4 regions of the Herbaspirillum sp. C7C8 genome follow, and region 4 is predicted to be linked to each of the others. Evidence: predicted binding sites of a transcription regulator. Region 4 holds the regulator's gene; each other region holds the start of a gene.
What was found. Region 4 encodes sigma-54, which starts transcription at its own class of promoters, with help from an activator protein. Its sites were predicted from a motif close to TGGCANGNAANCTGCTTT; they were not measured.
Positions count from the first base shown of each region.

Region 1: a site for sigma-54 is predicted at 4,747-4,764, ahead of urtA (urea ABC transporter substrate-binding protein). Genes of this name have one in related genera too.
Region 2: a site for sigma-54 is predicted at 2,195-2,212, ahead of HWE01_RS19195 (CmpA/NrtA family ABC transporter substrate-binding protein). Genes of this name have one in related genera too.
Region 3: a site for sigma-54 is predicted at 1,839-1,856, ahead of HWE01_RS17320 (ammonium transporter). Genes of this name have one in related genera too.

Region 1 is NZ_JABXGG010000008.1:14,992-22,647, forward strand. It holds gene urtD (urea ABC transporter ATP-binding protein UrtD) at 1-528, opposite strand, end outside; gene urtC (urea ABC transporter permease subunit UrtC) at 525-1,655, opposite strand; gene urtB (urea ABC transporter permease subunit UrtB) at 1,652-3,268, opposite strand; gene urtA (urea ABC transporter substrate-binding protein) at 3,440-4,693, opposite strand; gene HWE01_RS11310 (ferritin-like domain-containing protein) at 5,103-5,930, opposite strand; gene HWE01_RS11315 (sensor domain-containing diguanylate cyclase) at 6,090-7,656, opposite strand, start outside.
Region 2 is NZ_JABXGG010000019.1:5,171-12,826, reverse strand. It holds gene ntrB (nitrate ABC transporter permease) at 1-654, opposite strand, end outside; gene HWE01_RS19195 (CmpA/NrtA family ABC transporter substrate-binding protein) at 714-2,033, opposite strand; gene HWE01_RS19190 (DUF3309 family protein) at 2,533-2,691, shown strand; gene HWE01_RS19185 (hypothetical protein) at 2,902-3,282, shown strand; gene HWE01_RS19180 (YMGG-like glycine zipper-containing protein) at 3,386-3,601, opposite strand; gene HWE01_RS19175 (hypothetical protein) at 3,646-4,065, opposite strand; gene HWE01_RS19170 (CsbD family protein) at 4,241-4,411, opposite strand; gene HWE01_RS19165 (PAS domain-containing sensor histidine kinase) at 4,702-6,735, opposite strand; gene HWE01_RS19160 (response regulator) at 6,896-7,393, opposite strand; gene HWE01_RS19155 (response regulator) at 7,475-7,656, opposite strand, start outside.
Region 3 is NZ_JABXGG010000015.1:78,934-86,589, reverse strand. It holds gene HWE01_RS17330 (LysR family transcriptional regulator) at 1-765, opposite strand, end outside; gene HWE01_RS17325 (alpha/beta fold hydrolase) at 879-1,661, shown strand; gene HWE01_RS17320 (ammonium transporter) at 1,906-3,108, shown strand; gene HWE01_RS17315 (methionine synthase) at 3,425-4,453, opposite strand; gene HWE01_RS17310 (DUF1852 domain-containing protein) at 4,480-5,463, opposite strand; gene HWE01_RS17305 (hypothetical protein) at 5,740-6,237, opposite strand; gene HWE01_RS17300 (GAF domain-containing protein) at 6,368-7,120, shown strand; gene HWE01_RS17295 (putative bifunctional diguanylate cyclase/phosphodiesterase) at 7,180-7,656, opposite strand, start outside.
Region 4 is NZ_JABXGG010000011.1:106,084-113,739, reverse strand. It holds gene HWE01_RS14425 (monovalent cation:proton antiporter family protein) at 1-986, opposite strand, end outside; gene HWE01_RS14420 (KpsF/GutQ family sugar-phosphate isomerase) at 1,348-2,376, shown strand; gene HWE01_RS14415 (KdsC family phosphatase) at 2,376-2,930, shown strand; gene lptC (LPS export ABC transporter periplasmic protein LptC) at 2,927-3,535, shown strand; gene lptA (lipopolysaccharide transport periplasmic protein LptA) at 3,587-4,195, shown strand; gene lptB (LPS export ABC transporter ATP-binding protein) at 4,198-4,941, shown strand; gene HWE01_RS14395 (RNA polymerase factor sigma-54) at 5,041-6,531, shown strand; gene hpf (ribosome hibernation-promoting factor, HPF/YfiA family) at 6,685-7,047, shown strand; gene grxD (Grx4 family monothiol glutaredoxin) at 7,422-7,656, shown strand, end outside.

The DNA.
Region 1 (7,656 bases), on a different contig from region 4:
GATCAGCTTGAGGATTTCCTCGATCTTGCCGATCTGCTCCGAAGACAGGCGCGCAAAGAGCGTGGTCTTGACGCGCTTGTCCATCTTCATCGCCAGCTCCAGGTTCTCGAACACGGTGTGCTGCTCGAACACCGTCGGACGCTGGAACTTGCGGCCGATGCCCGCATGCGCGATCTCGTATTCGGTCATCTTGGTCAGGTCAATGGTCTGGCCGAAGAAGGCGGTGCCGGCGGTAGGCCGGGTCTTGCCGGTGATGACGTCCATCATCGTGGTCTTGCCCGCGCCATTGGGACCGATGATGCAGCGCAGTTCACCGACCGAAATATCCAGGTTCAGGTTGTTGATGGCCTTGAAGCCATCGAAGGAGACCGTGATGTTTTCCAGATAGAGGATGGCACCGTGGGTGGTATCGACGCCCTCGGGTTTGATGCGTTCGTAGGATGCACCGTGGTCGGCGCGGGGCGTGTCGACATTGCCGCCCAGGCCGCCGATGCCTGCCGGGTTCTTGCCGGGTTCGACTGCGCTCATGCTGCCTCCTTGGATGCGCTGCCCTCAGCGGGCGCGGCATCGCGTTTCTTGAATTTCTGCGCCAGGCCCAGGATGCCCTGCGGCAGGAACAGCGTGACCAGAATGAAGATCAGCCCCAGCGCATACAGCCACAGGTCCGGGAAGGCGGCCGTGAACCAGCTCTTCAAACCATTGACGGTGAAGGCACCGATGATGGGGCCGATCAGCGTGCCCCGGCCACCGACGGCGGCCCAGATCACCATCTCGATGGAGTTGGCCGGCGACATTTCGGAGGGATTGATGATGCCCACCTGCGGCACGTACAGCGCACCGGCGATACCGCAGATCACGGCCGAGAGCGTCCACACGAAGAGCTTGAACCACAGCGGGTTGTAGCCGATGAACATGAGGCGCGATTCGGAATCACGCACGCCCTGCAGCACGCGGCCCAGCTTGGAGGTGACGATCATGCGACACAGCACCAGCGCACCGAACAGCAGCGCCAGCGTTACCAGGTACAGCACCGCCTTGGTGGCCGGTGCGGTGATGGTGAAGCCCAGGATACGCTTGAAGTCGGTGAAGCCGTTGTTGCCGCCAAAGCCGGTATCGTTGCGGAAGAACAGCAGCATGAAGGCGAAGGTCATGGCCTGCGTGATGATGGAGAAATACACGCCCTTGATACGCGAACGGAAAGCGAAGTAACCGAACACGAAGGCCAACAGACCCGGCACCAGCACCACCAGCAGCATGGAGAACCAGAAGTGATCCGTCATCCACCAGTACCAGGGATAGGCCTTCCAGTTCAGGAACACCATGAAGTCCGGCAGGTTGCTCTGGTACACGCCGTCACGGCCGATGGCGCGCATCAGGTACATCCCGTGGGCGTATCCGCCCAGTGCGAAGAAAACGCCATGCCCGAGAGAGAGGATGCCCGTATAGCCCCACACCAGGTCCAGTGCCAGCGCAGCCATGGCGTAGCACATGAACTTTCCTACCAAAGCGACGGTGTAGGAGGAGACGTGCAGGCTGCTTCCGGCGGGGAACAGCAGGTTGCAGACCGGCAGCAAGGCCAGCACGATGGTGCAGATGACGATGCCGGTCCAGGACGGGCGATTGAACAGCGAGGGGCGCATGATCATGGTGCTCATTCCACGCTCCTTCCCTTGAGTGCGAAGAGGCCTTGCGGACGCTTCTGGATGAATACGATGATGAAGACCAGGATGGCGATCTTGGCCAGCACGGCACCGGCCACCGGCTCCAGGAATTTGTTGACTTCGCCCAGGCCGAAGGCTGCGATGACGGTCCCGGCCAGCTGGCCCACGCCGCCCAGCACCACCACCATGAACGAGTCCACGATGTAACCCTGTCCCAGGTCGGGGCCGACGTTGCCCAGCTGCGAGAGCGCCACGCCACCGAGACCGGCGATGCCGCAACCGAGGCCGAAGGTCATCATGTCGATCTTGCCGGTGGACACGCCCACGCAGTCGGCCATGCGGCGGTTCTGGGTGACGGCCCGCACGAACAGACCCAGGCGGGTCTTGTTCAGGATCAGCCAGACCGCGAACACCACGAACAGCGCAAAGAACACGATCACGATGCGGTTATAGGACAGCACCAGCGAACCCAGCACGGTGACGCCACCAGACATCCAGCTCGGATTGGCCACTTCCACGTTCTGCGCGCCAAAGATGGAACGCACGCATTGCATCAGCATGAGGCTGATACCCCAGGTACAGAGCAGGGTTTCCAGCGGACGGCCATAGAGCCAGCGGATCACCAGCCGTTCCAGCGCAATGCCCACTGCCGCGGCCACGATGAAGGCCGCCGGCAGGGCCACGACCAGATAGGCATCGATGGCACCGGGGAAGAACTTGCGGAACACCAGCTGGCACACATAGGTGGTGTAGGCGCCGATCATCAGCAGTTCACCGTGGGCCATGTTGATGATGCCCATGAGACCAAAGGTGATGGCCAGGCCCAGTGCGGCCAGCAGCAGCACGCTGCCCAGCGAGATGCCATAGAACAGCTTGCCGGCGAAGTCGACGATGGCCAGGTGGCGGTCCAAAGCGGAGAGGGTGCGTACCGCTTCCACGCGTACGCCTTCATCCGGCTCCACGTAGGAGCCATCGGGATTCTTGGCCAGCATGTTTTCCAGGACCGGCTTGAGCGACGCATTGGTCGTCTCGGCCAGTTTCCTGACCGCAGCGCGGCGTGCAGCCGGATCGGGAGAATGCAGGTTGGCGGTGGCCTGTACCTGCTGCAGCACGTCCTTGATCTGCGCATCGTTTTCCTTGGCCAGCGCCTTGAGGATCAGCGGCATCTGGGCCGGATCGGCATTCCTGAGCAGATCATTGGCAGCGGCCAGGCGCTCATCGCGTTGCGGCGAGAGCAGCTTCAGTCCCGAGAGCGCACCCTCGACGGCACCGCGCAGGCGGTTGTTGACGGTGATGCCTTCGGCGTCATCGGGTGCGGGGCCGCTCTTGTCGGTGGCCGGGTTGAAGGCCTGGCCGGCATCATCGACGATGAGGATGTCACCGGCAGGCGTGACATAGAGCGCGTCGCTGTTCAAGGCGTTGAGAATCTTGAGCGCGTCGTCGTTGGCCAGCGCGGCAATCTGGTTGACGGCGTCGATGCGCGCGTCGGGGTCGTCTCCGCCAAGGGGCTTGAGCAGGGCCGGATCGATGGCTGCGAACGCCCCGAGGGCGTGCACGCAAAGCCAGGTCGCGAGCAGCCCGCGTAGGAACTGGATGGCTGGTTTCATGGTCGGTGTGCGCCTCGAAGCGCGGGCCGGGCTGCTGCGGCCGGGGCGAGTCGTCGGGCGGTTTTCTTGTGGAGGGAAATGCGTGGGGCGGACGGAGCGCCTTGGATACGCCGCGCAAGCGGCGTATCCAAGGCGCTCCGAAGAACGCCATGAACTACAACAACCGCAAGCTTAGTTTTTCTGCTTGCTCTCGTTGCCCGGGATATACGGGCTCCACGGTTGCGCGCGGATGGTGGTCTTGGTCTTGTAGACCACGTTGAACTGACCATCGGCCTTGATTTCGCCGATCATCACCGGCTTGTGCAGGTGGTGGTTGGTCTTGTCCATTTCCAGCGTGTAGCCCGACGGTGCCTTGTAGGTCTGGCCCGCCATGGCCGCGATCACCTTGTCGGTGTCGGTGGACTTGGCCTTTTCCACGGCCTGCGCCCACATGTGGATGCCGACGTAGGTGGCTTCCATCGGGTCGTTGGTCACGACGGTGTCGGCATTGGGCAGGTTCTTGGCCTTGGCGTACGCCTTCCACTTCTTGATGAAGGCGGCGTTGACCGGATTCTTCACCGATTCGAAGTAGTTCCAGGCGGCCAGGTGGCCCACCAGCGGCTTGGTATCGACACCGCGCAATTCTTCTTCACCCACCGAGAAGGCCACCACCGGCACATCGGTCGCCTTCAGGCCGGCGTTGCCCAGTTCCTTGTAGAAGGGCACGTTGGAGTCACCGTTGATGGTCGAGATCACGGCCGTCTTGCCACCGGCGGAGAACTTCTTGATGTTGGCCACGATGGTCTGGTAGTCGGAGTGACCGAACGGGGTGTAGACCTCGTCGATGTCGGAGTCCTTCACGCCCTTGCTGTGCAGGAAGGCGCGCAGGATCTTGTTGGTGGTGCGCGGATAGACGTAGTCGGTACCCAGCAGCACGAAGCGCTTGGCGCCGCCGCCTTCCTTGGACATCAGGTATTCCACGGCAGGAATGGCTTGCTGGTTGGGGGCAGCACCGGTGTAGAAGACGTTCTTCTCCAGTTCTTCACCTTCGTACTGCACCGGGTAGAACAGCAGGCTGTTCAGTTCCTTGAAGACCGGCAGCACCGACTTGCGCGACACCGAGGTCCAGCAACCGAAGACCACCGAGACCTTGTCCTGCGAGATCAGCTGACGCGCCTTTTCGGCGAACAGCGGCCAGTTCGAGGCCGGGTCGACCACCACCGGTTCCAGCTTCTTGCCCATCACGCCGCCGGCGGCGTTGATTTCATCGATGGTCATCAGGGCCACGTCCTTCAGGGACGTCTCGGAGATGGCCATGGTGCCCGACAGCGAATGCAGGATGCCGACCTTGATGGTGTCGGCAGCAAAGGCCGACGGCAGCCAGGAGGATGCGGCCAGTGCGAATGCGCCCAGAGCGGTGGCTTTCAGTACGGTACGACGTGACATGTGGTGCTCCCTCGAGAAAAGTTTTGGAAGAATTTTTTCACTGCCCAGTCGCTTTAGCAGATTGTGTGCCAATGCCCGGTCAAGGGCCTGCGGTCTGCATCAAAGCGGGGCGGGGAGCGGCGGGAGGAGGGAATAATGTTGTCAGGCACGCCAGGATTGCGCACCAAAGCCGAGCGTCATTGTCGACAGTCGTATGGTGCTGCGGCAACACTCACCAGCCTGGCGCTCCAGTATGCGCGATCTTGGTGCGTCGGTGAAAGCGCCAGTGGGCGCGGGTTTGCGCCAGGCGAAGCAATTTCCTGATATATGAGGCAGATTGTTCACAATAGTGAGCACATCGTGAACGATACTTTGAGCGCCGAGCGCCAGGCCGCGTGTTCCATTGCGGTGCCTGGCGCTGCCAGGGCAATCAGCGCAGCAGCACGTGCTGCATGAATTGCCGCAGGGGGAATTCGATCATGTTTTGCAAGGCCACCGGCAGTTCCAGTGGACGCATGATCATCTTGATGGTGGTGTCGGGTTTGAGATTGACGCGCACGGTGCGACTCATGCGCGAGGCCAGTTCCTTCACGCGCGCCGGGTCGGCCGCCAGTTCCGGCTTGTGCACCATGACCACATGGCGGATGGCGCAGTCGGCGTCTTCGCTCTTGAGTTCCAGGGTGCGGCGGCTCAGGGTGCCGAAGACACGCGAGCGGCCGATGTTTTCCTGGCGGCGATAGCGACGGAAGTACTGGTAGAAGTGCTTGTAGTGATTGACCTCGTCATTGGCGATGAGGCCGGCCAGGTGCTTGAGGACCGGCTCGTCGGTAGCGCGCGCCAGGGCGCGGTAATAGGTGGAGGTGCCGGTCTCTACCACGCAGCGCGCGGCCAGTTCCTGGGCGCGCGTGGGTTCGAGCAGCTCCACCTTGCAGTACTGCGAGTATTCATCGAGGAAGCCCTGGTAGGCGCGCGGCCAGTCGAATTCCGGCCAGACATGCTCGACATAGGCGCGCAGGGCCGCGCCATGCTGCAGCTCTTCCTGTTCCCAGTGCTCGCGCAGCCAGGTCTCGACTTCGGCATCGCCCTGGTAGTACTCCACCAGGTTGTGGGTATAGAGATCGGAACCGCTTTCGACGAAGGAGGCGCAGGCCACCAGGTAGAACAGGTCTTCGTTCTGCCGCACCCGCTCTTTGTCGATGCGGGTCAGGTCGATGTCATCGATGGTCCAGTGTTTTTTTTCTTGGCGACTCGGGTTCATCTGCTATACCTCTCTTCTCGAAGTGGTGGTGGGCATAGCGATATGATGCGGCGCGATGACATTGGTTCAGGGCCGCCCAAGACGTCTTGACACAACTTTGCAAAGCGTCCGGCGACGTCAGCATTTCGTCAGGGAGAATGGTCAGCGGGGCCGTGGAAATCACAGGTTCCGGGTAGCATCGCTGCCCAGCACCACACGATTGCGGCCCTGGTATTTGGCGTGATACAGCGCCTGGTCGGCGATGCGCAGCAGCTCTTCGGCGCTGGTCTGCTCATCCGGTTGCAGGGAGGCCACGCCGATGCTGGCCGTGATGTAGCCGAACGGAGAATCCGCATGCGGCAGCTTGAGCGCGAAGATGGCCTGGCAGATGTGCTCGGCCTGCTGCAGGGCATGCGCAGTGTCGCTCTCGGCGATGATGACGCTGAACTCCTCGCCGCCATAGCGTGCGACCAGGTCGGTAGCGCGGCGCGAACTCTTCTGCAGCACACGCGCCACGATGCGCAGGCATTCGTCACCGGCCAGATGGCCGTAGCGGTCGTTGTATTTCTTGAAGTAATCCACGTCCAGCATCAGCAGCGCCAGCGCATGTCCCGAGCGTACCGAGCGCCGCAGTTCCTGGTCCATGACCTCGTCGAAGCGGCGCCGGTTGGCCACACCGGTGAGTCCGTCGGTGGCCGACAACGCTTCCAGCTTGCGGTTGGCGCGTTCCAGTTCGCGCGTGCGGTGGGCCACCTGCTCTTCCAGCACCTGCTTGCTCTGCTGCAGCTTGCCGGCCATCTCGTTGAACTTGCGCGAGAGCACGGCGATCTCGTCGCCGCCGGCCTGTTCCACCCGTACCGTGGTGTCGCCGCTGCCGGCTTCCTTCATGGCGCCCACCAGCCGCTGCAGGGGGACGCTGATGCTGCGCGCGATCAGCGCCGAGAGCAGCAGCGAGGCCCCGAAGCACAGCAGGCCGATGGCGATGATCTTGTCGCGCACCGAGCGCGTATCGGCGTTGAGCTTGTCACTGGGCGTGGCGCTGACCACCCACCATGAGGTGTGCGGCAACTGGGCAATGGCCGCATAGTAGGGGGTCTTGTCGGCGCGGGTATAGGCGATGAAGTCGCTGGTACGGCGTTGTCCGAGGCTGGCCGTGATGCCTGCCAGCAGGGCCGGATCGGCGCTGCTCAAGCTGGTATCCCGGCCCTGCACCACCACCGTGCCATCGCTGGCATCGACGATGAAGAGGCTGGAGTCGTAGCCCAGGTCGACGCCCTCGAAGATGCTGAAGAAGTAGCTCGGCCGCACGCCCACGAACAGAATGCCGGCGCTGCGGTTGTTGCCCGTGAAGCGGATCTCGCGCAGCATGGCCACGCTCTTCTGTCCATGGCCGCCGTTGTAGAGCGTCCACCAGGCGCGTCCGCCCAGGTCGGGAGCCAGCTCGGCCACGCGCCCGATATTGCTGGCCAGGGGCGCAAAGATCTGCGGATCGATGACCTGGCGCTTGCGATCAAGCAGGTACTTCTGGTTCACGTCGGGCAAGGACCCGAAGGTATCCAGCAGTACGCGCGCCACTGCGCTGCGGGCCGCCGCGCTGGCGGCTTCGTCCTGGCCATAGTAGTCGGCCAGCAGGCGCTGCAACCTGTCGGACAGGACCAGTTCCTCGCTGGTGTCTTCGATCTTTTCCATGCGCAGCATCAGGTTCTGCGAGATCTGCTTGACCACCTGGACCGAGTAGGTCCGCACC
Region 2 (7,656 bases), on a different contig from region 4:
CCGCGCCACGTTCATGTAATCCTGCGGCACGCGCTGCACACCGACGGCGGTGTTGATGATCATCGGCCAGATCGAACAGATGAAGATCGACCAGATCGCCGCCGGATTGGCCGACTTGAAGACCAGCAGGCCAATGGGCAGCCAGGCCAGCGGCGAGACCGGACGCAGCAGACTGATGATGGGGCCGAACATGCGCGAGAGGAATTCCACCCGGCCGATCGCAAAGCCCAGCGGAATGCCCACCAGCGCCGCCAGCCCGAAGCCCATGCCAACCCGCTGCAGCGAGGCCAGCACGTTCCAGCCTATGCCCTGGTCATTGGGACTGTTGCGGTAGAAGGGATCGGAGAACATCACGCCCGCCTCCTTCAGGGTCACCCATGGCGTGGGGAAACTGGCGGTCTTCAAGGCGATGATCTGCCATACCAGCACCAGCAGCGCCATACCCAGGAGCGGTGGCACCACGCGCATGAACAGACCGCCAGCGGCAAGCTTCCTGCGCAGGCTGCGCGTCCTGGCAGGGCAGGCGGCGGGCGCTGTCAGCGCCTGGTTGGCGGGCGCCGTGCGCGCCGGCTCGATGGCGACAACAGATCCGCCATGGCTGTTGCCGGCGGGCTTGGCGTTGTCACCCATGATGCTTTCTGCGACTGCACTCATCGTTTTCCCCTTGCTCGATATACTTCACCGTAATGGCTCCGGCCTGCGGCCACAGCTGCTTACACCTTGATCTTGAAGGACTGCGCGTAGGCCGCCGGATTCTTGCCGTCCCACACGATGCCATCCACCAGTTTCGAACTGCGCATCACCTCCTTGGGCAGCGGTGTCTTGGTCATGGCGGCGGCCTCCTTGTAGAGATCGATCTGGTTCACCGATTTGGCCACGGCCAGGTAATCCGGATCGCTCTTCAACAGGCCCCAGCGGCGATGCTGGGTCATGAACCACATGCCGTCGGAGAGGAAGGGGAAGTTGACCTGGCCTTCTTCATAGAACTTCATGTAGTTGGGATCGTCCCAGGTCTTGCCCAGGCCGTTCTGGTAGCGGCCGAGGATGCGCTGGTCGATCACGTCCTTGCTGGTGTTCACATAGGACTTGTCGGCGATCACTTCGGCCATCTTGTTCTTGTTGACCAGTGAAGCATCGATCCACTTGCTGGCCTCCAGGATGGCAGCCATCATCGCGCGGCAGGTGTTGGGGTATTTCTGTACGAATTCGCGCGAAGTGCCCAGCACCTTCTCCGGATGGTCCTTCCAGATGTCCTGGGAAGTGATGGCGGTGATGCCCACGCCATCGACAATGGCGCGATGCCCCCAGGGTTCGCCCACGCAGAAGCCATCCATGTTGCCCACCCGCATATTGGCCACCATCTGCGGCGGCGGCACGGTGATGACCTTGGCGTCCTTCATCGGATTGATGCCATTGGCGGCCAGCCAGTAATACAGCCACATGGCGTGGGTGCCGGTGGGGAAGGTCTGGGCAAAGGTGTATTCGCGCTTCTCGGTCTGCATGAGCTTGTAGAGCGAGGCACCATCGACGGCCCCCTTCTCGGCCAGCTTTTTGGACAAGGTGATGGCCTGGCCATTGTGGTTCAGCCCCATCAACACGGCCATGTCCTTTTTCTGTCCGCCGATACCCAGCTGCACACCGTAGATCAGGCCATACAGCACGTGGGCCGCGTCCAGTTCGCCGTTGGTGAGCTTGTCGCGCACGCCGGCCCAGGAGGCTTCCTTGCTGGGGACGATCTTGATGCCGTACTTCTTGTCGAAACCCAGCACCGAGGCCATCACCACCGAGGCGCAATCGGTCAGGGGGATGAAGCCGATTTTGACTTCTTCCTTTTCGGGCTTGTCCGAACCGGCCGCCCAGGCACCGCCCGGCGCCAGGCCCAGCATGCCGCCACCGGCGGCCACTGCGGCACCCTGCACAAGCGTGCGGCGCTTGCCGTTGACTCCGGCGGCTGCCGTGATCGTCTGGCCTTGTGCGCCTTGCTTGCCCGACAGCGGCGCGCCTGCCTTGTCCACCTGACTCCTGGATTCCATAGCACCTTTCCCCTTGCGTTGCGGTTTGATGAAAGCCCAAACAAAAAAGGCGTGTCCCGACATGGATGAGCCATATCGGAAGACGCCTTTGTCCTGGAGGGCAGGACCGCCATTGGCCGCACCCTCACATTGCTTGCGCATTGCTGCGCTTTGTACGGAGTTCAGCAAAGAGCGTGCCAGAACCGGATCACCGACCGTAAAGCCTTGCCGGCACTGCGATTGCGGGCAGCCTCCAGGCGTGCCAGGGCGGCCGGCAGCAGCTGTCCGGCGCGATCAAATCGGGCGCGGGCCGCACTTCCATTGTGCTTTGCACCAAGTTGGCAGCGCTCGCTGGGGCGCGGTTACCTACCCGCGCTTGCCGGGTTTTCCTACAGCACATTGCGTGGCGCGCTGATCGTGCCGCGGCCGCGCTCCCCCTAAGATGGGTCCAGCTTCACGATTGACCCGGCGCTTGCACCCTGGCGGGCAAGAACGAACTCAATAAGAAAGGAGAACCTCCATGACCCTCGGTACCATCCTGCTCATCGTCCTGATCCTGATCCTGCTGGGCGTGATTCCGGCCTGGCCGCACAGTCGCGGCTGGGGCTATGGTCCCAGCGGTATTGCTGGCACCATCGTCATCATCCTGCTGATCCTGCTACTGCTGGGCAAGATATAAGGCGGGGCGACAGTTGGGCCTGTCCGACTGTCCTGCGCCCCTACCCTCCCCTCCCGCAAGCCTGATACCATCCGGTGGCGGACGGGAAAACGGCGCGGTCGGTGCCTGTCACCGACCGCGCCGTTTGCTTGTGCGCGTCGCCTCGCAATGTGCCGAGGCCAGCTCACGCGATCGGCCCCCTGTCCCGTAACGTGATGAGGCTGACACCAGATGAACAATAAATTGCTCGCTTCCACCCTGCCCGCTTTCCTGGCGGCCCTGACCATGCTCTGCGCCGGTACCACGCACGCCGCTGAAGAAGATGTCAGCCAATCCGATCCGCCACGCTGGTATCAGGAGGACAACAGCCCGCAACAGCGCCTGGACAACCTCAACAAGGAAACCGCTGCCGCCTATGCGCAAGCGAAGAAGGAGTGCCTCAAGCTCAAGAGGAAGGAGGCCGCAGCCTGCCGCCAGCAGGCCGCCGAGGCCAGGAAGCAGGACACGGCGCGCGCCCTGCGCATCTTCAATGATTACAAGGCGGCCCAGCCCGAGACTACCCCGACCAAACCGGCAGCACACTCCCACTCACGCAAGCGCGCTGCCCGATAAGCCGGCCCATGCCCATGCAGCAGATGCGACAACGCCGCCACGGGTCACCCCGTGGCGGCGTTGTTGATGTGGCTGCCCCTGTTGTCAGGGCAGCGCCAGCGGATTATTTGCCGACCTGATTGCCGATCACACCGCCCACGGCGGCACCGCCGACGGTCCCGATGGCGCTGCCACCGGTGAGTACGGCGCCACCCACGGCACCGGCACCGGCACCGATGGCGGTGTTCTTGTCCTGCTGGGTCATGCCGCTGCAACCGGTCAGGGCGGCAAAGGCACAGATGGCGACCGAGGTCACTGCCAGTTTCTGCATGGTCTTCATGATGACTCCTTCCTCTTTATCCAATGAGAGAATGCGGCCGCCGCTCAGGTCGACGGGCGCATGATCACGCGCGGCCGCCGAGGCTGCGCATGATCACGATAAACCGGTATGCTGGGTGCGGCCTTGGCGTTGCCGCGTTGCCCATCCCCTGCCTTGCCTTCGGCACGGGCGCCATAGAGCAAGACGGCATTCTGCAGGGATTTGGAGCGCCGGGTCTCGGCCATGTCCATGTAACGGAATTTTTTCTGCCCCAGCGTATGCAGACGCGCCGCATCGACCGGCATGTGACGGTCCATCGTGGAAGCCGACCAGCGCGCAGCGCCGTCAACGGTTTGGGGAGTTTCAGCGAAGGCGTGAGAGGCGAAAGCCGAAGCGGCTGCCAGCATGCAAATACCGACTGTTTTTTTCATGGTCTGCCCTTTCAGGGATCCCTTCTGGCGGTGAGCAAAAATTTCATGCGGCAAACCGTGAACTCTTTGGCAATTCACGGCTCTACCAGCACCATGACCACATGGTCGCGGAAATTGCTGCATCACAAAATCAGCCGTTTCCGATATTGGTGTAGGCGTTTTCCTACAAGCGCTTCCGGCATCCTCTTCCCGACCCGCACGCCCTGCCGGAACATCCGGGTCAGGAGACTCAGTCCTTGGCCGCTTCCTTGGCATCACCATAGGTCTTCTGGACATTGCCCTCGACCTGCTTGGCGGCGCCCTTGACCTGCTGGCTGGTATTGCCGGTCAGCTCACCGGTCTTCTGCTGCACCTTGCCTGCCGCTTCCTTCAAGCTGCCTTTGATCTGGTCCTTGTTCATGATGGCTCCTTTGGATTGTTTGCCTGATGGTCATCCGGCGTCGCACTGGGCGCACTGCCGGCTCCGTCACGTCTTGCGGCCCGTCGGGCGGTGTGTGACGATGAATCCATGGTAACGATGAGCCTTTGGCGGCGACATAAGAGAGTCGCCCTTTCGCGCGTAGGAAAAAACGAAAACCCGTGACGGAAAAACGGACCGCACAGAAAAACTCACCAAAACGCAGAAAGCCGCCCTGGGGGCGGCTTTCAGAGGGGATGACTGGATCGTGAAGGCAGTGCTGCGCAGGCCCTTCAGGTCTCGCTGGAGACCAGCTCGGGACGGATCGGCAGGCTGATGCTGATGAGCGCCCCCTTGCCCGGCGTGGAGCGGATATCGACCTCTCCGCCAAAGAACGTGGCCCGTTCGCGCAGACCGCGCAGACCGTAGGTCTTGTGGTTGTCGCGCCGCTCTTCGGGAATACCCACGCCATCGTCACGCACGGTCAGCGCCACGTGATCCTCGTCGACGTCGAGGATCACGTCGACCTTGCTGGCCTTGGCGTGCTTGGTCACGTTGTTGAGCATTTCCTGCAACATGCGGTAGATGGCGATTTCCATCTCATGCCCCACGTCCACGTCTTCATCGGGCAGGCTGGCGTGGCAGGCAATGCCGGTGCGCTCATGCAGTTCGTCGAGCTGTTCGGAGATCGCTGCCTTCAGGCCGAACAGGTCCAGCGTATTGGGCCGCAGCTCGGTCTGGATGCGCCGCGTGGTGGCGACCAGCGATTTCATCAGGCCCTGCATGCGGGTCTTGCGGTCGGCCCATTTTTCATCCGGCGGCAGGATCTGGTAAACCCCCTCCAGGTGCATCGACAAGGCCGTCAGCGACGCCCCCATGTTGTCGTGCAGCTCGCGCGCGATGGCGCGTTTTTCTTCCTCGCGCACCGTCTCCAGGTGATTGGTCAGTTCGCGCAGCAGCGCGGTACGCTGGATCACGGTCTTCTCCAGCTGGCTTTCGCGCTGGCGCAATTCATCCTCGGCCTGCTTGCGCTCGGTGATATCGGTGCTGATGCCGATGACGCCCTGTACGCTGCCATCCTTGCCGAACCAGGGCACCTTGGCGGTCTGGAAGGTCACCACGCCTTCGGGCAAGTGCAACGTCTGCTCCAGCTTCTCGGGCTTGCCCGAGGCCATGACGCGGCGGTCATCGCGATCCACGACATCGGCCTCTTCCTGCACCATGAAGAGCTCGCGACTGGAACGGTACATGGTCTCTTCCCAGGTCTTGCCCAGCTTGTGCAAGGTCGCCGGGTTGGCAAAGATCATCAGGCCCTGTCGGTTCTTGACGAAGATCGGATCGCTGGTGCTTTCACTGACGGCATTGAGCAAAGCACTGGTTTCGGCCAGCTTCTGCGCATTGCGCGTACGCTCGCCATATTCGCTGTCGAGCCGGCTGGCCGAGCCCCAGAAGATGAAGAGCACGATCACGCCGTTGATCAGCGTCAGCGTCGGCAGCACCAGTTCCGGCAGGATCCAGCCATGCGTCATGCCCCAGTTGAGCAACAGACTGAAGGCCAGCAGCAGGAACAAGGTCTGCGGCAGCAGGTGGCGCAGCATCTGGCCGCCCGGCGCGATGCGCAGGATCACGGCCATGAGCGCATGGGAGGGACGCGCCATCAGCAGCGCCGCCCCCAGCAGGGCGAACACCAGCGCCGAGAGCAGCGATACCGGCAGCGGAAAATCGAGATAGATGAACTGGGGCACGTCATACAGATAGCCCACCAGCGGAATGGCCGACAAGCCCACCAGCGTGAAGGACAGGTATTCAGCCGGATAATAACCGCCCAGCAGGCGCCAGTCCTGCAGCAGCAGGGCCAGGGCCATCAGCACGAAGCCCACCGACAGCAAGGGGGAAATGGCCAGCGGCGAGATCGGATGGGTGCCATCCAGCGGCAGCCATCCCAGAAAAACGATGCCCCCGTGCACCAGTGTGGCCAGGCCCAGCACCAGCAGCAGTGCGGCCAGCGCAGTGCCGAGCTGGCGCAGGGAGGGTCGGCGGGCACTCGAATTCATGCAGCGCAGATAGAGCGCCGAAGCGCCCAGAATGAAGCCCGCTGCCGTCACCTCCCGTACCTCCAGCAGGCCCGAGAGCAAACGCCGGTATTCCTCGCCCAGCAAGCCCGTCACCAGCACCACCACACCCAGCAGGATCACTGCCATGGACAGGCCCATGGACAGCGTCACCATGCTGCTGTCATGCGCGTGGGACGCGGCAAAATACTCTACCGATGCGCTGTTCTGGAGATCGGCGGAGGACGGACGAAGGCCGTCATTGTTCTTCTGCATCGTCGAAAATCCCTTGCTCTAGTGCGACCCGTGCCACATGCGCGCCTTTTGTGGCGGCGTGCCTGCCATGATCGGTTCTGATTGTCTGGTCCATCAAGGTCGCGCCGAACTACCCTGGCGACATGCTGGCTGGCTGCGCAAATTGATGCAGCAAAAAAACTTACATCCCGCCCGTCTGGGCCGGCCCCTGCGGTGGCGTATTGTTGCTCGACGAACTCCGCCCGGTTCGCCCTGCTCTCTGTCTGGCCAGTTCCTCCAGCAGATCACACAGCAGCGGCAGCTCCGAGGACTTGTCGAAGAAGTGCTGCACCCCGCATTGCACTCCCACGCGCCGATACGTCGGACTCACATGATTGCTGAACACCACCTTGAGCTCACTCTGGCGCCGCGTATTGGAGCGGGCCAGCGCCTGCAGCAGGCTCATGCCGTTGCCCTGCTTCAACTGGATATCCAGGATCAGGACGTCATAGCTGTTCTCACGCAGATGGCGCAACGCCTCCAGCTCGCTCTCGGCGTACCCCACCAGGCGTACACCGGCGATCTCGGCCAGGCTCTCCACGATCAGGTCCCGTACGTCCTCCGAATCCTCCACCAGGAAGATCCGCAAGGACGTCCCGTCGCTGTCGCGCTGGAGCCTGCTGTTGAGAATGTCATCCATGATGCGCCGTACCACTTTTCCTTGCCTGCCGCGCGGCCAGATCGGCCGTCACGGCAACATATCCGCCCGGGGTGTCAGGGCTCAGTCGATCAGGTTGTTCTTGATCGCGTAATAAATGATGTCCGCGTTATTGGTCATGCTCATCTTCTGCAGCACCCGCGAACGGTAGGTACTGACCGTCTTGACCGACAGGCACAGCTCGTCGGCGATCTGCGTCACGCCCTGGCCCTGGCCAAGCTTGTAGAAGATCTCGTACTCGCGCT
Region 3 (7,656 bases), on a different contig from region 4:
AAGCAAGCGCCCCTGCCGTATGTCCTCACCAAACACGAAGGCCGGCCCGTAGGCCACACCCGCCCCCGCCAGCGCGCACGCCAGCAACATCTGCATGTTGTTGGCCACGACCCGGCAGGGGCCGTCGATGCGATATGAGCGCCCCGAGTCATCCGTGAAGGTCCAGTCCCCGGCGGACACCGCTTCGCTGAAGGCCAGACGCGGCAGCTGCTGCAGGTCCTCGGGTGTACGCGGCAGGCCATGCCGTTCGACAAAACCGGCCGAAGCGCATACCACCATAGGGCAGGAGGCCAGACGACGCGTCACCAGCGCCGGATCATCGAGCTGTCCGATCCGGATCGCCACATCCACCCCCGCATCGAGCAGATCGATGTAGCGGTCTCCCAGCAAGACCTCCACGTTGACCTCGGGATGGTGCGCCACATAGCGCGCCACCACCGCACCCAGATGCAGGGCACCAAAGGTGACCGGCACCGCCACGCGCAGCAGGCCGCGCGCGCTGCCTTGCGCGGCCGTCGCTTCGCGGTTGGCCTCGTCCAGCGCACCGAGAATCTGCCGGCTGCGTTCGTAGTATGTCCGCCCCACCTCCGTGAGACTCAGGCGTCGAGTCGTCCGCTGAAACAGGCGGGCACTCAAGCGGGCCTCCATGTGGCTGACGTACTTGCCGGCCATGGCGGGCGACAGGTGCAAGCGCCGCCCGGCGCCGGCAAAACTGCCCTCCTCTACCGCCGCCACGAAGACATTGAGGCTCATCAGCTGATCCATTCTCTTTCCTTATTCGATCATTTTGGTTTCGACTGTCACTAATAGTTAAGCAATTATAAATTCATGAAATCGAATCTAACATTGCAGGACCCCATCACAAAAGGAGCAGAGAAATGCACATCCAAACAAACGGAACGCGCATCCATGTGGCGCAACAAGGCAGTGGCGAGCTGGCGCTGGTGTTGCTGCACTACTACGGCGGTTCGTCGCGGACCTGGGATGCAGTGGCCGGCAAACTGGCGCAGCGCTACCGCATCATCGCCACCGACCATCGCGGCTGGGGCCAGTCCGATGCGCCAGCCGAGGGCTACGGGATTGCCGATCTTGCCGCTGATGCCGAGGGTGTCATCGCGGCGCTGGGGCTGCAGCGCTACGTCCTGGTCGGACACTCCATGGGTGGCAAGGTCGCGCAGCTGATGGCCTCGCGGCGACCACACGGGCTGCAAGGGCTGATCCTGATCGCGCCCTCGCCGCCGTCGCCCATGCTGCTTTCCGAAGATCAGCGCGCGATGCTCGCAGGCGCCTATCAATCCAGAGAATCGGTCGAATTCGTCCTCGACCATGTGCTCACGGCCAGCCCCCTGAGCGACGCACCGCGCGAGCAGGTCATCGAGGACAGCCTGCGGGCTGCACCACAGGCCAAGCGCGCCTGGCCCAATGTGGCGATGGCCGAAGACATCACGACCGCCGTGGCCACCATCAATGTCCCTACGCTGGTCATCGCGGGCGAGCACGATCAGGTCGACCGGGTCACGACATTGCAGGCGGAGCTGCTGCCGCGTCTGCCCCACGCCCGACTGCACATCCTGCCTGGCGTGGGCCACCTGTCTTTGCTGGAGGATCCGGAGGCGGTCGCGCAACAGATCGAGGGGTTCATCGGCACACTGGCCGACTGAAAAAACGGCGCTCCCATCCGGGGAGGCCTAGACCATTGGGCCATCGCACCAAAATGCAGCTCGCCTCCTCGGCCCATCCTCGAAATGCACGAAGTTCGTGCGCAGCATTCACTAACAAGATCATGATGCACCATAAAAGTCTTTTAAAATCAACGGCCTGAGAATTTCTCACCAAAATGGAACGGAAATTGCTTTGGTCCTGGCTTTCAAGCATTTTCTCGCACACTTTTTGGGAGATTTTCTGGTGGACGATCACAAAAACGGCGCAGACGCCCTCTTCATCCTGCTGGGGGCGATCATGATTCTGGCGATGCACGCCGGCTTTGCCTTCCTTGAGCTGGGGACGGTACGCAAGAAGAACCAAGTCAATGCTCTGGTGAAGATCCTGGCGGACTTTGCGGTCTCGACCATCGTCTACTTCTTCATCGGCTACTACGTGGCCTATGGCGTGAGCTTCTTTGCGGGAGCCGAGACGCTGGCCCAGCGCAGTGGTTTCGAGCTGGTGAAGTTCTTTTTCCTGCTGACCTTTGCGGCGGCCATTCCGGCCATCATCTCGGGCGGCATTGCCGAGCGTTCCAAGTTCAATCCGCAGCTGGTGGCCACGGCCGTGCTGGTGGGTGTGGTCTATCCCTTCTTCGAGGGCATTGCCTGGAACCAGCACCTGGGTGTGCAAGCCTGGCTGGCGGCGACCTTCGGAGCGCAGTTCCATGACTTCGCCGGTTCCATCGTGGTCCACGCCGTAGGCGGCTGGATCGCCCTGCCTGCGGTGCTGCTGCTGGGTGCGCGGCGTGGCCGTTACAGCAAGGAAGGTGCGGTGGCGGCGCATCCCCCCTCCAACATACCCTTCCTGGCCCTGGGTGCATGGATCCTGACGGTGGGCTGGTTCGGCTTCAACGTGATGAGCGCGCAGACGCTGGACAAGATGAATGGCCTGGTCGCGATGAATTCGCTCATGGCCATGGCCGGGGGTACGCTGGTGGCCCTGATGATGGGTCGCAACGATCCCGGTTTTGCCTACAACGGTCCGCTGGCCGGACTGGTAGCGGTATGCGCTGGCTCGGACCTGATGCACCCGCTGGGCGCGCTGGTCACGGGTGGCATTGCAGGCGCGATTTTCGTATGGATGTTCACCCGCACGCAGAACAAGTGGAAGATCGACGATGTACTGGGCGTATGGCCGCTGCACGGGCTGTGCGGTCTGTGGGGCGGACTCGCAGCCGGCATCTTCGGCTTGCAGGCCCTGGGCGGAAGGGGCGGTGTGTCGTTCATGTCGCAGCTCATCGGCAGCCTTATGGGCATTGCCATTGCGGCGGCAGGAGGCTGGATCGTCTATGGCTTGCTGAAGAAAATGGTGGGGATTCGTCTTGATCCGGAACAGGAATTTGAAGGCGCGGATCTGGCCATTCACAAGATTTCTTCGACCGCGGAGAGGGAGACCAGCTGGTAAGTCCGGTGAGGCAATGCAGATGAAGTCCGTTGATTGCGGCAAACGCTGACGGACTTCGAGCCCGCAGGACAGTCTGATTCATGCGCCCGGACAGGTCCGCGGCGCATTCTCTTGGCTCGCCATATCAATCCGTCAGGGACCTGCCTTTTGACGCAGGGCTTCGCGCACCGCGAGACCGGCATCCCGGATCAGCTTGACCAACTGCTCGTGGCTGGGGGGTACTGCTGACAGTCGATGATCGTCGGTGCTTCACCGCTGTTGCAGATCGTGGTCACGACGAATGCCCACGTCGACGTTCAGAGCGTGGGCAAGATAATCAAGCCCCCAGCTCCCGGCGCACAATCTCCGCCCCCGCGCACAAGGCATCGAGCTTGCCGGCCGCTACCTCCCTGGGCAGCGGCGCCATCCCGCAATTGGTACAGGGATAGAGCTTGTCCGCCGCCACGAACTGCAATGCCTGGCGCAGGGTGGCCGCGACTTCCTCAGGCGTTTCGATGGTGTGATTGGCCACATCGATGGCTCCCACCATCACCTTCTTGCCGGCAATGAGTCCGATCAGATCCATGGGAACGCGCGCGTTGTGGCATTCCAGGGAGACGATGCCGATGCCCGATGCCTGCAATTTGGGGAAGGTCTCCTCATACTGTCGCCACTGCGAACCCAGTGTCTTCTTCCAGTCCGTGTTGGCCTTGATGCCGTAGCCATAGCAGATGTGCACGGCGGTCTCGCACTTGAGCCCCTCAATGGCCCGCTCCAGCGTGGCCACGCCCCAGTCGTTGACCTCATCGAAGAAGACATTGAAGGCCGGTTCATCGAACTGGATGATGTCCACCCCTGCCGCCTCCAATTCGCGCGCTTCCTGGTTGAGGATCGTGGCGAATTCCCAGGCCAGCTTCTCGCGACTCTTGTAGTGGCTGTCGTAGAGAGTATCAATCATGGTCATCGGTCCGGGCAGGGCCCACTTGATCGGCTGCCGGGTCTGGCTGCGCAGGAAGCGCGCATCGTCGACGAACACCGGCTTCTGGCGCGAGACCGCACCGACCACCGTCGGCACGCTGGCATCGTAGCGATTGCGGATGCGCACCGTCTCGCGCCTGGCAAAATCCACCCCGTCAAGATGCTCGATGAAGGTGGTCACGAAATGCTGACGCGTCTGCTCGCCATCACTGACGATATCGATGCCCGCCCGTCGCTGTTGCTGCAACGACAGGCGCAACGCATCGCGCTTGGCTTCCAGCAGTTCATCCCCCTGCAGCTTCCAGGGGGACCAGAGAGTCTCGGGCTCGGCCAGCCAGACGGGCTTGGGCAGGCTGCCGGCGGTGGAGGTGGGCAATAGTTTTTTCACGATGGAGAACCTTGTGGGTGGAGAGATCAATGGGTGCAAGCAGACGACCACTGTTCGAGCACGCTGCGATACGGCTTGATGAAGTGCTCCTCGGCAAAGCGTCCCTGCTGGAGCGCCAGACGACTGCGCTCCTCGCGGTCATAGACGATGCGCGTGAGGGAATAGTCCTCATGCTGCAGACTGGGGCGATAGGTCTTTCCGGCGGCGGAATTGGCGTTGTAGATTTCCGGGCGATAGATCTTCTGGAAGGTCTCCATCGTGCTGATGGTGCCGATCAGCTCCAGATTCGAGTAGTCGCGCAGGAGGTCGCCGCTGAAGTAGAAGGCCAGCGGAGCGGCACTGTCGGGCGGCATGAAGTAGCGGACCTTCAGGCCCATCTTGGCGAAGTAAGCATCGGTCAGTGAGCTTTCGTTCTGGAGATACTCCACGCCCAGTACCGGATGCACATTTTCGGTACGGTGATAGGTCTTGCTGCTGGCCACGCTCAGGCAGATCACGGGCGGCTTGCTGAAGTGCGCCCGGTAGGCCTCCGATTGGACGAATTGTTTGAACAGCCTGCCATGCAGTTCGCCGAAATTCTCCGGCACGCTGAAGCTTGGCTGCTGCTTCGTGTGCTCCAGCAAGACGACGCTGAAATCGTAGTCGCGCACGTAAGAAGAAAAATTGTTGCCAACGATCCCTTCGATGCGTTCACCGGTCCGGTGATCGAGGATGTTGGTCTTGAGCACCTCGATCAATGGCAGTGCCTGGCCGGTATCCTGTCCTGCCAGGCCCATTTCCACCGAGATGATCTCCAATGCCACGGCATAACGGTCGGCCTTGGGATTATCCCAGTGGGCCAGTGCATTGAAACGGTTGTTGATCATGCGGAAGGTGTTGCGCAGGTTCTCCTGACGCTGCGCGCCCCTGGCCAGGTTGGCGAAGTTGGTGGTGATGCGCGTGTTGTCGGCGGGATGATAATCCTCGTCGAAACAAATGCTCTTGATGGCAAATGCGAAGTCCTTGCTCATGATGTTTCTGCGCCCCTGTGCTGAAGTCGTGTCTGCCGACAGCGCGGCGGACTCGATGCGGTCAATGTACCGGGCGAATTCTATGCTGCCCAATCCATGAATAAAAATGATTTGATCTCATTTACCAATGAAATTTGCTCATACATTTCCATTCCCGGCCCGGGGCGCGGGCGAAAAAAAGCCCCGCTCCTCGCGGAGCAGGGCAAACGCCTTCTCGGGGGGATGAGAAGGCGGGACAGCGTTCCGGCGCGGAGGATGCGCCGGAGCAGTTGCGTTCTATTGCACGTGAGCCGGGGGCAGCTTGCCGAAAAAGTCGGCCATGTTGCCCTCGGTCCAATCCTTCACCAATTCGCCATCGCACCAGACGCGATAGGCATACAGCCGATGTTCGTCAGGCCCGCCCGAGGCGCGGCTTTCAATCAGATAGGTGGTACCCCCGATTCGGATTTTCATCTCATGAGAAATCGAGGAGGACTGCTCTTGCACCCCCATGGCTTCTCCCGTTTTTTCCACAGCGTTGCCCTCTCTTCCCCACTCCAACCAGCCTGCCGGCCTCCAAGGCTTGACGCAGGTCAGCTTCCGGACAAAACGCGGGCGCTTGTCCGACATCTTTTCGCAATGCGCACTACAATGCCCGCTTGGCAAGGACATCCCTGCAAGATAGCGCACACCCACGAATTCCCGCAGAGCGAGAATCCGGTAATGACAAGGAATACGTAAGCTCCCCTGACTACAGTATGAAGCTTTGTTTATTTCATATTTTGCCCACAGCATATGCTCCGGAAAGTGAAAGATATTAAAGAATCTACGATTCGTTGCATTTCTGCCATGCGAAAAAATATTAAATATGTGAAATATACAAATTCACTCACCGCACAGCTATACTTTTACAAGGATCAATCAAATGGGTCGTGCAGTACCATCTGATGACAACGAGATGCCCCCCGGGGACCCGGCGATGACTTCGCGAGAAGCTGCCCGACTGCTGGGGGTATCGATCACGACCGCCCAGATGTGGATGGAGAGCGGCATGCTGGCCTCCTGGAAAACGCCGGGCGGCCATCGGCGCACCCGGCTGAGCTCGGTCATGACCTTGCTTGGCCATCGTGAAGTGAAACAACCCGAGCCCACTGCCGGTCACGCTGGGCCACAGATCGAGGTTCCTTATCCGGTCAGCCCGAACGAGCCAGAACGTGCGCGCTTTGTTGAACAGACAATGGAAGACACACATTCCGAGGCCCGCTTTCATCGCCTGACATGGCTCGCCAGCGAACTGCTGGACGTGCCCATTGCCCTGGTCACTTTCCTGACCTCGGAGCTGCAGATCTTCCGTGCGGCACATGGCCTGAACATCAGCTCCACGCCGCGCTCGTGGGCCTTCTGCAATTACGCCGTGATGCAGGAGGAAATCTTCACCGTCTCCGATGCCACCAAGGATCCCCGCTTCGTCAATAACCCGATGGTCACGGGCGTACCCTTCATCCGCTTCTATGCCGGCATCCGCCTGATGTACCAGGACCGTGCCTTTGGCTCGCTGTGCGTGATCGACACCGAACCGCGCATCTTGCGCGCCCACGAACGACAGGCGCTGGAAGAACTCGCAGCCCTGGCGACCGACATCCTGTCGCTGCAACTGCTGGAATCGAAACGCCAGTGACTTCTCCACCCTGAGCAGCGTGCAGGCGCTTACGCGCAAGCTCAAGAAGCAGTCGCTGCTCATCGCACCATCCCCAGCCACTCCTCCAGTTCCTCTGCCGGCATCGGTCGCGCAATCGCATAACCCTGGGCGAAGTCACAGCCCAGGTGATGCAGGATTCTGGCGGTTTGCTCGCTCTCCACACCTTCGGCCACGACGCTGAACCCCAGCTGATGGGCCAGATGGATGATGGAAGGCACGATCACCTGATCGGCCTCGTTTTCGACCAGTCTGCTGATGAAGGAACGATCGATCTTCATGATGTCAGCCGGAATGCTCTTCAGGTAGGACAGATTGCTGAAGCCGCTGCCGAAGTCATCGATGGCCACCTTCACGCCCAGCTCGCGGATGGCCTGCACGCGCTGGCGCACCACTGCAGGGTTGCTGGCCATGGCGCTTTCGGTGAATTCGATTTCAATCAGACCCGGCGGGACCGCATGCTGCTTCAGCTGGGCGGCCAGCAGGCGCAGGATGTCGTCGGACTCGAAATCGCGCGC
Region 4 (7,656 bases):
CCGGTGGTCGAACCGAACAGGCGCGCCAGTCCGGCGATGAGGGCGAACTTGAGCAGCACCGGTCCGGTCAGCAGGAGCAGCACCAGGAACCAGTGATCGACCAGCGTACGCACATTGAGCAGCATGCCGATGGTGATGAAGAACAAGCCCAGCAGCACATCGCGGAAGGACTTGATGTCTTCTTCCACCTGGTGCTTGAACTCGGTCTCGGAAATGAGCATGCCGGCGATGAAGGCGCCCAGGGCCAGCGACAGGCCGGCCTTCTCGGTGATCCATGCCGCACCCAGCGTAATCAACAGCAGGTTGAGCATGAACAATTCCTGCGAGCGCCGCTTGACCACGATGCGGAACCAGCCGCGCATGAGCTTGCTGCCGAAGAACAGCAGCAGCGCCAGCACCACCAACGCCTTGCCCACCGCCCAGCCCAGCGTGACCATGATGTTGCCGGAATTGTTGGCCAGCGCCGGGACCACGATGAGCAACGGCACCAGCGCCAGGTCCTGGAACAGCAGCACGCCGAGGATGCGGCGACCGTGTTCGGTTTCCAGTTCCAGCCGTTCGGTCAGCAGCTTGGAGACGATGGCCGTGGAGGACATGGTCAGCGCCCCGCCCAGCGCGAAGGCCGCCTGCCAGCTCACGTTGGCGAACTGCGGCAACACCATCGCCGCCCCCCAGGCCAGCAGCATGGTGGCGGCGATGGTCGCAGCCACCTGCGCCACGCCCAGGCCGAAGACGATGTGGCGCATGGCCGAGAGCTTGGAGAGCGAAAACTCCAGCCCGATGGAAAACATCAGAAATACCACGCCGAATTCGGCCAGGGCATGGGTGGTTTCATTGTCCTCGGCAAAGGCCAGACCGTGCGGGCCGATGATGATGCCCACGACCAGGTAGCCCAGCATGGGCGGCAGCTGCATCATGCGGAAGGCGACCACGCCGAGCACCGCCGCAGCCAGAAGGAAAAGGGTCAGTTCCAGTCCGGAAAACATTGCTGTTGGGTTTCTAGTCAAAAGCCGCCGCAGACGGCGGGTTCGATGTGAATAAATTGGCAACGCACCAGCAAATGGCAGTTCATCCAGCCAGCGTGCAGAGTGAAGGAAAATACCGGGCGGCGACCAGAAGAAACGCCGTAGAATTCATACGTGTAGCGCCACAACAGCAGAGTTATTCACCACCGCAGAGTACCCTCTGCCCCTGTTGCGATGCCATTCGCCATCCCCGTCCTGGCCGGGAATCCCCCGTGGCTGCGGTGCTGCGGTGCGACGCAACGCGGCGCTTGGCATCAAATCCGGCAGCATTCCCTTACATCTGGCAAGTTTTTTGCTTTGCTAATTCGTTTATACTTCGGTTATGAGTGTAACCGATGACAAAACCACGCCTGCATCTTTTTCGGCCGGGGCTGCCCGTCGCGCCATCGACCTGGCACGCCAGACCCTGCAGATCGAAGCCGATGCCATCCTGGCACTGAAAGACCGCCTGCGCGACGACAGCGCCGAGCCATTGGCGCGGGCCGTGCAAGCCGTGCTGCAATGCGAAGGCCGCGCCGTCGTCTCGGGGATCGGCAAATCCGGCCACATCGGCCGCAAGATGGCCGCCACGCTGGCCTCTACCGGTACCCCCGCGCTCTTCATGCACCCGGCCGAGGCCGCGCATGGTGACCTGGGCATGGTGACGGCACGTGATGTCTTCATCGCCATTTCCAATTCCGGCGAAACGGCCGAGCTGCTGGCCATCGTTCCCATCATCAAGCGCATGGGCACGGTGATCATCGCCATGACCGGCAACGACGACTCCTCCCTGGCCAGGCTGGCCGCCGTGCACCTCAACGTCGGCGTGGCCAAGGAAGCCTGTACCCTCAACCTGGCCCCGACGGCCAGCACCACGGCTACCCTGGCCATGGGCGATGCGCTGGCGGTGTCGCTGCTGGACGCACGCGGTTTCGTCGAGGAGGATTTTGCCCGCTCCCACCCCGGTGGTGCGCTGGGCCGGCGCCTGCTGACCCACGTGCGCGACGTCATGCGCAGCGGCGAAGCGATTCCCGCCGTGCGTCCGGATGTGTCGCTCTCGGCCGCGCTGATGGAAATCACGCGCAAGGGCATGGCCATGACCGCCGTGGTCGATGAGCAATTCCGGCCCATCGGCGTGTTCACCGATGGCGACCTGCGCCGTCTGCTGGAGCGCGGTACGGACTTCACCAGGTTCCGTATCGCCGATGTCATGCACGCCCATCCGCAGACCGTCCAGCAGGACCAACTGGCGGTGGACGCGGTGCAGCTCATGGAACAGTTCCGCATCAACCAGCTGCTGGTCACCGATGCGGACGGCGTGCTCACGGGCGCGCTGCACATCCACGACCTGACTCGCGCCAAGGTGATCTGATGAACGCGCCAGCCTTCGCCAGCACCCTGCCCGCTGCAGCACTCGCCAAGGCGGCCGCGATCCGCCTGATGATCTTCGACGTCGACGGGGTACTGACCGATGCCGGTCTGTACTACGGCGACGAGGGGGAAGTCTTCAAGCGCTTCAACGCCCTCGACGGCCACGGCATCAAGATGATGCAGCAGTACGGTACTGCCGCCGCCATCATCACCGCGCGCCAGTCTCCCTACGTGTTGCGCCGCGCGCGCGACCTGGGCATTGCCCATGTGTTCCAGGGCATCCATGACAAGCGCCAGGCCTTCGAACAATTGCTGCAGCAAGTACAGCTCACCCCGCAGGAGTGCGGCTACCTGGGTGACGACATCATCGACCTGCCGGTGCTGACCCGCGTGGGTTTCAAGGCCTGCGTGGCCAACGGTCATCGTGAGGTGAAATCGCGCAGCGACTATGTCACGCAGGCCGCCGGCGGCCATGGCGCGGTGCGCGAGATCTGCGACCTGGTACTGGCCGCACAAGGCAACTACGAGGCGGCGCTGGCGCCGTACCTGACATGAGCGGGCGCAGCGGCGAACGCCAGGCCGAACGCATCCGCCTGGCGGTGATCCTGGTGATCCTGATCGCGGCGGCCCTGGGCAGCTTCTGGGTCATGCAGGTCATGCGCGCCTCCGGCGACCAGCAGCCGGCGCAGCGTCCGCGCGGCAAACCCGACTACTATCTGGAAAACTTCAGCTACGTGAAGATGGGTCCGACCGGCCTGCCGCGCTATGACGTTTCCGGCGTCAAGATGGTGCACTTCCCCAGCGATGACTCCTTCGAGATCACCAAGCCGGTGGTGCACAACCTGGACCAGAACCAGGCGCCCATGCAGCTCTATTCGGATACCGCACGGGTCACCGACGACCAGACCCAGATCCACATGTACGGCAATGCCAATGCAATCCGCGCGCCCTACAAGGGCCGCGAAGAAATGCACCTGGTCTCGCAATACCTGCTGCTGTTGCCCGATGATGAAATCGTCAAGACCGACAAGCCGGTCGCCATGACCATGGGGACCACGCGCCTCAATGGGGTGGGCATGGTGGCCAACAATGCGACGCAGGTGGTGCAGCTGCTCGGCAATGTACGCGGCTATTACGAGCCCGCACCGAAGAAACGCTAAGCCGGTTCAGTCCCGGACAAGAACGCCAAGAATCGAACAGACAGGAAACCAATGAAACGCTCACTCTTACTGCCGATGCTGATGCTGGCTGCCGTGTGCGGTGTGGCCAACGCCGAGAAGGCGGACTCCACCAAGCCCACCAACATCGAGGCAGACCAGATGGTCTATGACGACGTGCGCCAGGTGAAGACCTTCACCGGCAACGTCGTGATGACACGTGGCACCCTGATCATCAAGGCCGGCCGCGTGGTATTGACGACCGATCAGTACGGTTATGAAAATGCGGTGCTGTATGCCGCGCCTGGTGCGCTGGCAACCTTCCGCCAGAAGCGTGACGGCGGCCCCAATCTGTGGATCGAAGGCCAGGCCGAGCGCATCGAGTATTCGGAGCAGACGGAAGTGTCCAAGCTGTTCCAGCGCGCCCACATCCAGCGCATGGACGGCGACCGCATCACCGATGAAGTCAACGGCGAATTCATTTCCTATGACAGCCGCGCCGAATTCTATTCGGTCAACAACACTGCCAGCGGCCAGAGCAAGCCGGGCGCGGGCCGCATCACGGCCGTGATCCAGCCCAAGAACCCGCCGCCGGCCACGGACGCCCAGCCCGCAGCACCGGCCCAGCCGGCAGCGCGTCGTCAGAACGGAAAGGACCAGTAAGGATGGTAGCCAGTTCGCTGGTCGTTCGCGGCCTGAAGAAAAGTTACGGCGCGCGCCAGGTGGTGCGCGATGTCTCGATGGAAGTGCGCAGCGGCGAAGTGGTCGGCCTGCTCGGCCCCAATGGTGCCGGCAAGACCACCTCGTTCTACATGATCGTGGGGCTGGTACCCTCCGATGGCGGCGAGATCGACCTGGATGGCGCGCCCATTTCGCGCATGCCCATTCACAAGCGCGCCACCATGGGCCTATCCTACCTGCCGCAGGAAGCCTCGGTGTTTCGCAAGCTGACGGTGGAAGACAACATCCGCGCCGTGCTGGAGCTGCGCCAGGAAGACGGCAAGCCGCTCTCGCGCGATGAAATCGAGGGCCGCCTCAACAACCTGCTGCACGAACTGCAGATCGAAAAGCTGCGCGAAAGCCAGGCCCTGTCACTGTCGGGCGGTGAGCGCCGACGCGTCGAGATCGCTCGCGCGCTGGCCACCGATCCGCGCTTCGTGCTGCTCGATGAACCGTTTGCCGGTATCGACCCGATTGCGGTGATCGAGATCCAGCGTATCGTGCGCTTCCTCAAGGAGCGTGGCATCGGCGTGCTCATCACCGACCACAACGTGCGCGAGACGCTGGGCATCTGCGATCGCGCCTACATCATCAACCAGGGCACGGTGCTGGCCAGCGGCAATCCGGAAGAGATCATTGCCAACGAGTCGGTACGCCGCGTCTATCTGGGCGAGCACTTCCGCATGTAAGCAGCACAGTCGCCCTACGTATCGAGCATCACCGACACCCAGGCATCACGCAACGACAGGCACAGCAACCCGCGGGCCACGCCGCTTTCAGAAAGACAGATGAAACAGTCGCTCCAGTTACGTACCTCGCAGCACCTCGCATTGACGCCGCAACTGCAGCAGTCGATCAGGCTGCTGCAACTGTCGACGCTGGAACTGCACCAGGAACTGGAACAGATCCTCTCCGACAATCCCCTGCTGGAGCGTCTCGATGACGCTCTCGACAATTCGGTGCGTCTGCTGGCCGACGGTGCCGTCTCCAGTTCGCCTTCCAGTGGCGTGGCCGACACCCCTCATGAAAACAGCGGCGAAGCGACGCCCGCTGCCAGCGATGGCGATTCCAGCTTCGAGTACCAGGACAACAATCCGGACACCGGTGTCACCGGTGATGCCGACTGGAGCTTCGATGACGTCGCCCGCAGCGGCAAGTCACCCGATGACGACGATGCCCGCCCGCAGCTGGAAGCCCATGAACTGACCCTGCGCGAACACCTGCTGGAACAGATCCGCGTGACTGCGCGCACCCTGCGCGATCGTGCGCTGCTGGAACTGCTCACCGATGCGCTCGACGAGAGCGGCTATCTGGAAGAACCGCTGGAAGACATCCTCGCGCGCCTGCCTGAAGAGCTGGGTATCGACATGGAAGAGCTGTCGATTTCGCTCAAGCTGCTGCAGAGCCTGGACCCGGCCGGCGTGGGCGCGCGCAGTGCCGGCGAATGCCTGGCCTTGCAGATCCGCCGCCTGCCCAAGATCCCCTTTGTCACGCGCAAGCTGGCGCTGAGGATCGTTGAGGATTACCTGCCGCTGTTCGCCCAGCGCGACTTCAACAAGATCAAGAAGGCTCTCGATTGTGATGACGAAGACCTGCGTGAAGCCCAGGCCGTGATCCGCCAGTGCCGTCCGCATCCGGGTGCCGAATTCGCGCGTGACGCCTCGGACTACGTGGTGCCGGACGTGATTGTCAAGCAGACAAAGAACGGCTGGCAGGTCATGCTCAACCATGAGGTCATGCCCAAGCTGCGCGTCAATGCGATGTACGCCAGTGCCTTGAAGCAGGCCAAGGGCGAAGGTTCGCTGTCCTCGCAGTTGCAGGAAGCCAAGTGGCTCATCAAGAACATGCGGCAACGTTTCGATACAATTTTGCGCGTCGCGCAGGCTATTGTGGAACGTCAAAGAAACTTCTTTTCCCATGGTGCAGTGGCCATGCGCCCCCTTGTGCTGCGTGAAATTGCTGATACACTGGGTCTACACGAGAGCACCATCTCTCGCGTGACGACTCAGAAATACATGCTCACTCCGCATGGTATGTTTGAGTTGAAATACTTCTTCGGTAGCCACGTCGCGACTGAAACCGGAGGCGAAGCTTCCTCCACCGCGATACGGGCGCTGATCAAACAGTTGATAGGAGCCGAAAACCCGCAGACCCCATTATCCGATAGCAAGATTGCGGATATGCTGGCAGAACAAGGCATGGTGGTCGCGCGACGCACAGTCGCCAAATACCGCGAAGTGTTGAAGATTCCGCCAGTCAATCTCCGCAAGTCCCTCTGAGTTTTTCCTCAGTTTTTCTGCAGTACCGTTGCTGTGTTCAGGCAAGCATCCCGACTGATGCCCACGCCATCCGACACGAAGACCGTGCCCGTGGTACAGCTGCAGCAGGATCGATTGCACGAACCTCCAGTGACTTCACGATAGGAGTCTTGTATGAATCTGACCATCAGTGGACACCACCTCGAACTGACCCCCGCCATCCGGGAATACGTGCAAAGCAAGCTCTCGCGTATCAAGCGCCATTTCGACAACGTGATCGACGTCAGCGTGATCCTGAGCGTAGATAAACTCACAGAAAAGGAAAAGCGCCAAAAAGCGGAAATCAACGTCCACATCAAGGGGAAGGATCTACATGCGGAAAGCATCGCACACGACCTCTACGCTGCCATTGACACCCTGATCGACAAGCTCGATCGCCAGGTCATCAAGCACAAGGACAAGTTGCAGGAGCATCACTCCATTGCCAAGCGCCTGCCGGACGACACGCCCGAGGATGCGGTAGCCGGAGCGGCATAAGCCAGGACACCAACGGCAAGCCACCTCGCAGCCTGCAGGGCTGCTGAGAAAGCCAGCCGGATTTCACGAGGAAGGGGCGCGCAAGCGCCCTTTTTCATTGGGGCCACAGCATCGGCGATGCCTGTGAAAAACATATAAATCATTACGCCGGGCAACTTCCCGGCAAAACCGCAGTGAACATTGTTCATCGCTCTGCTTGAATGTCTTGCGCAGCACCCTCATCTGCTGCCCAGAAGAAACTGCATACGATATAAATCATTTCCCTGATGCAATTTCCCGCCGGCTCAGACGGACGAATGGCGTGCTGCCGATTTCAACGCGCCTGCCGGCTTTTCCCTATAATGTCGGGCAATCCCATTTTTAAAGGCACAGCCATGAGCGACGTCCAATCCTGGATCAAAGAAACCGTGACCCAAAACCCTGTGGTGCTGTTCATGAAGGGCACCGCGCAGTTCCCGCAATGCGGCTTTTCCGGCAAGGCCATCCAGCTGCTCAAGGCCAGCGGCGCCGAGAACATCGTCACCGTCAACGTGCTGGAAAGCCCCGACGTGCGCCAGGGCATCAAGGAATACTCGAACTGGCCGACCATTCCCCAGCTGTACGTGAAGG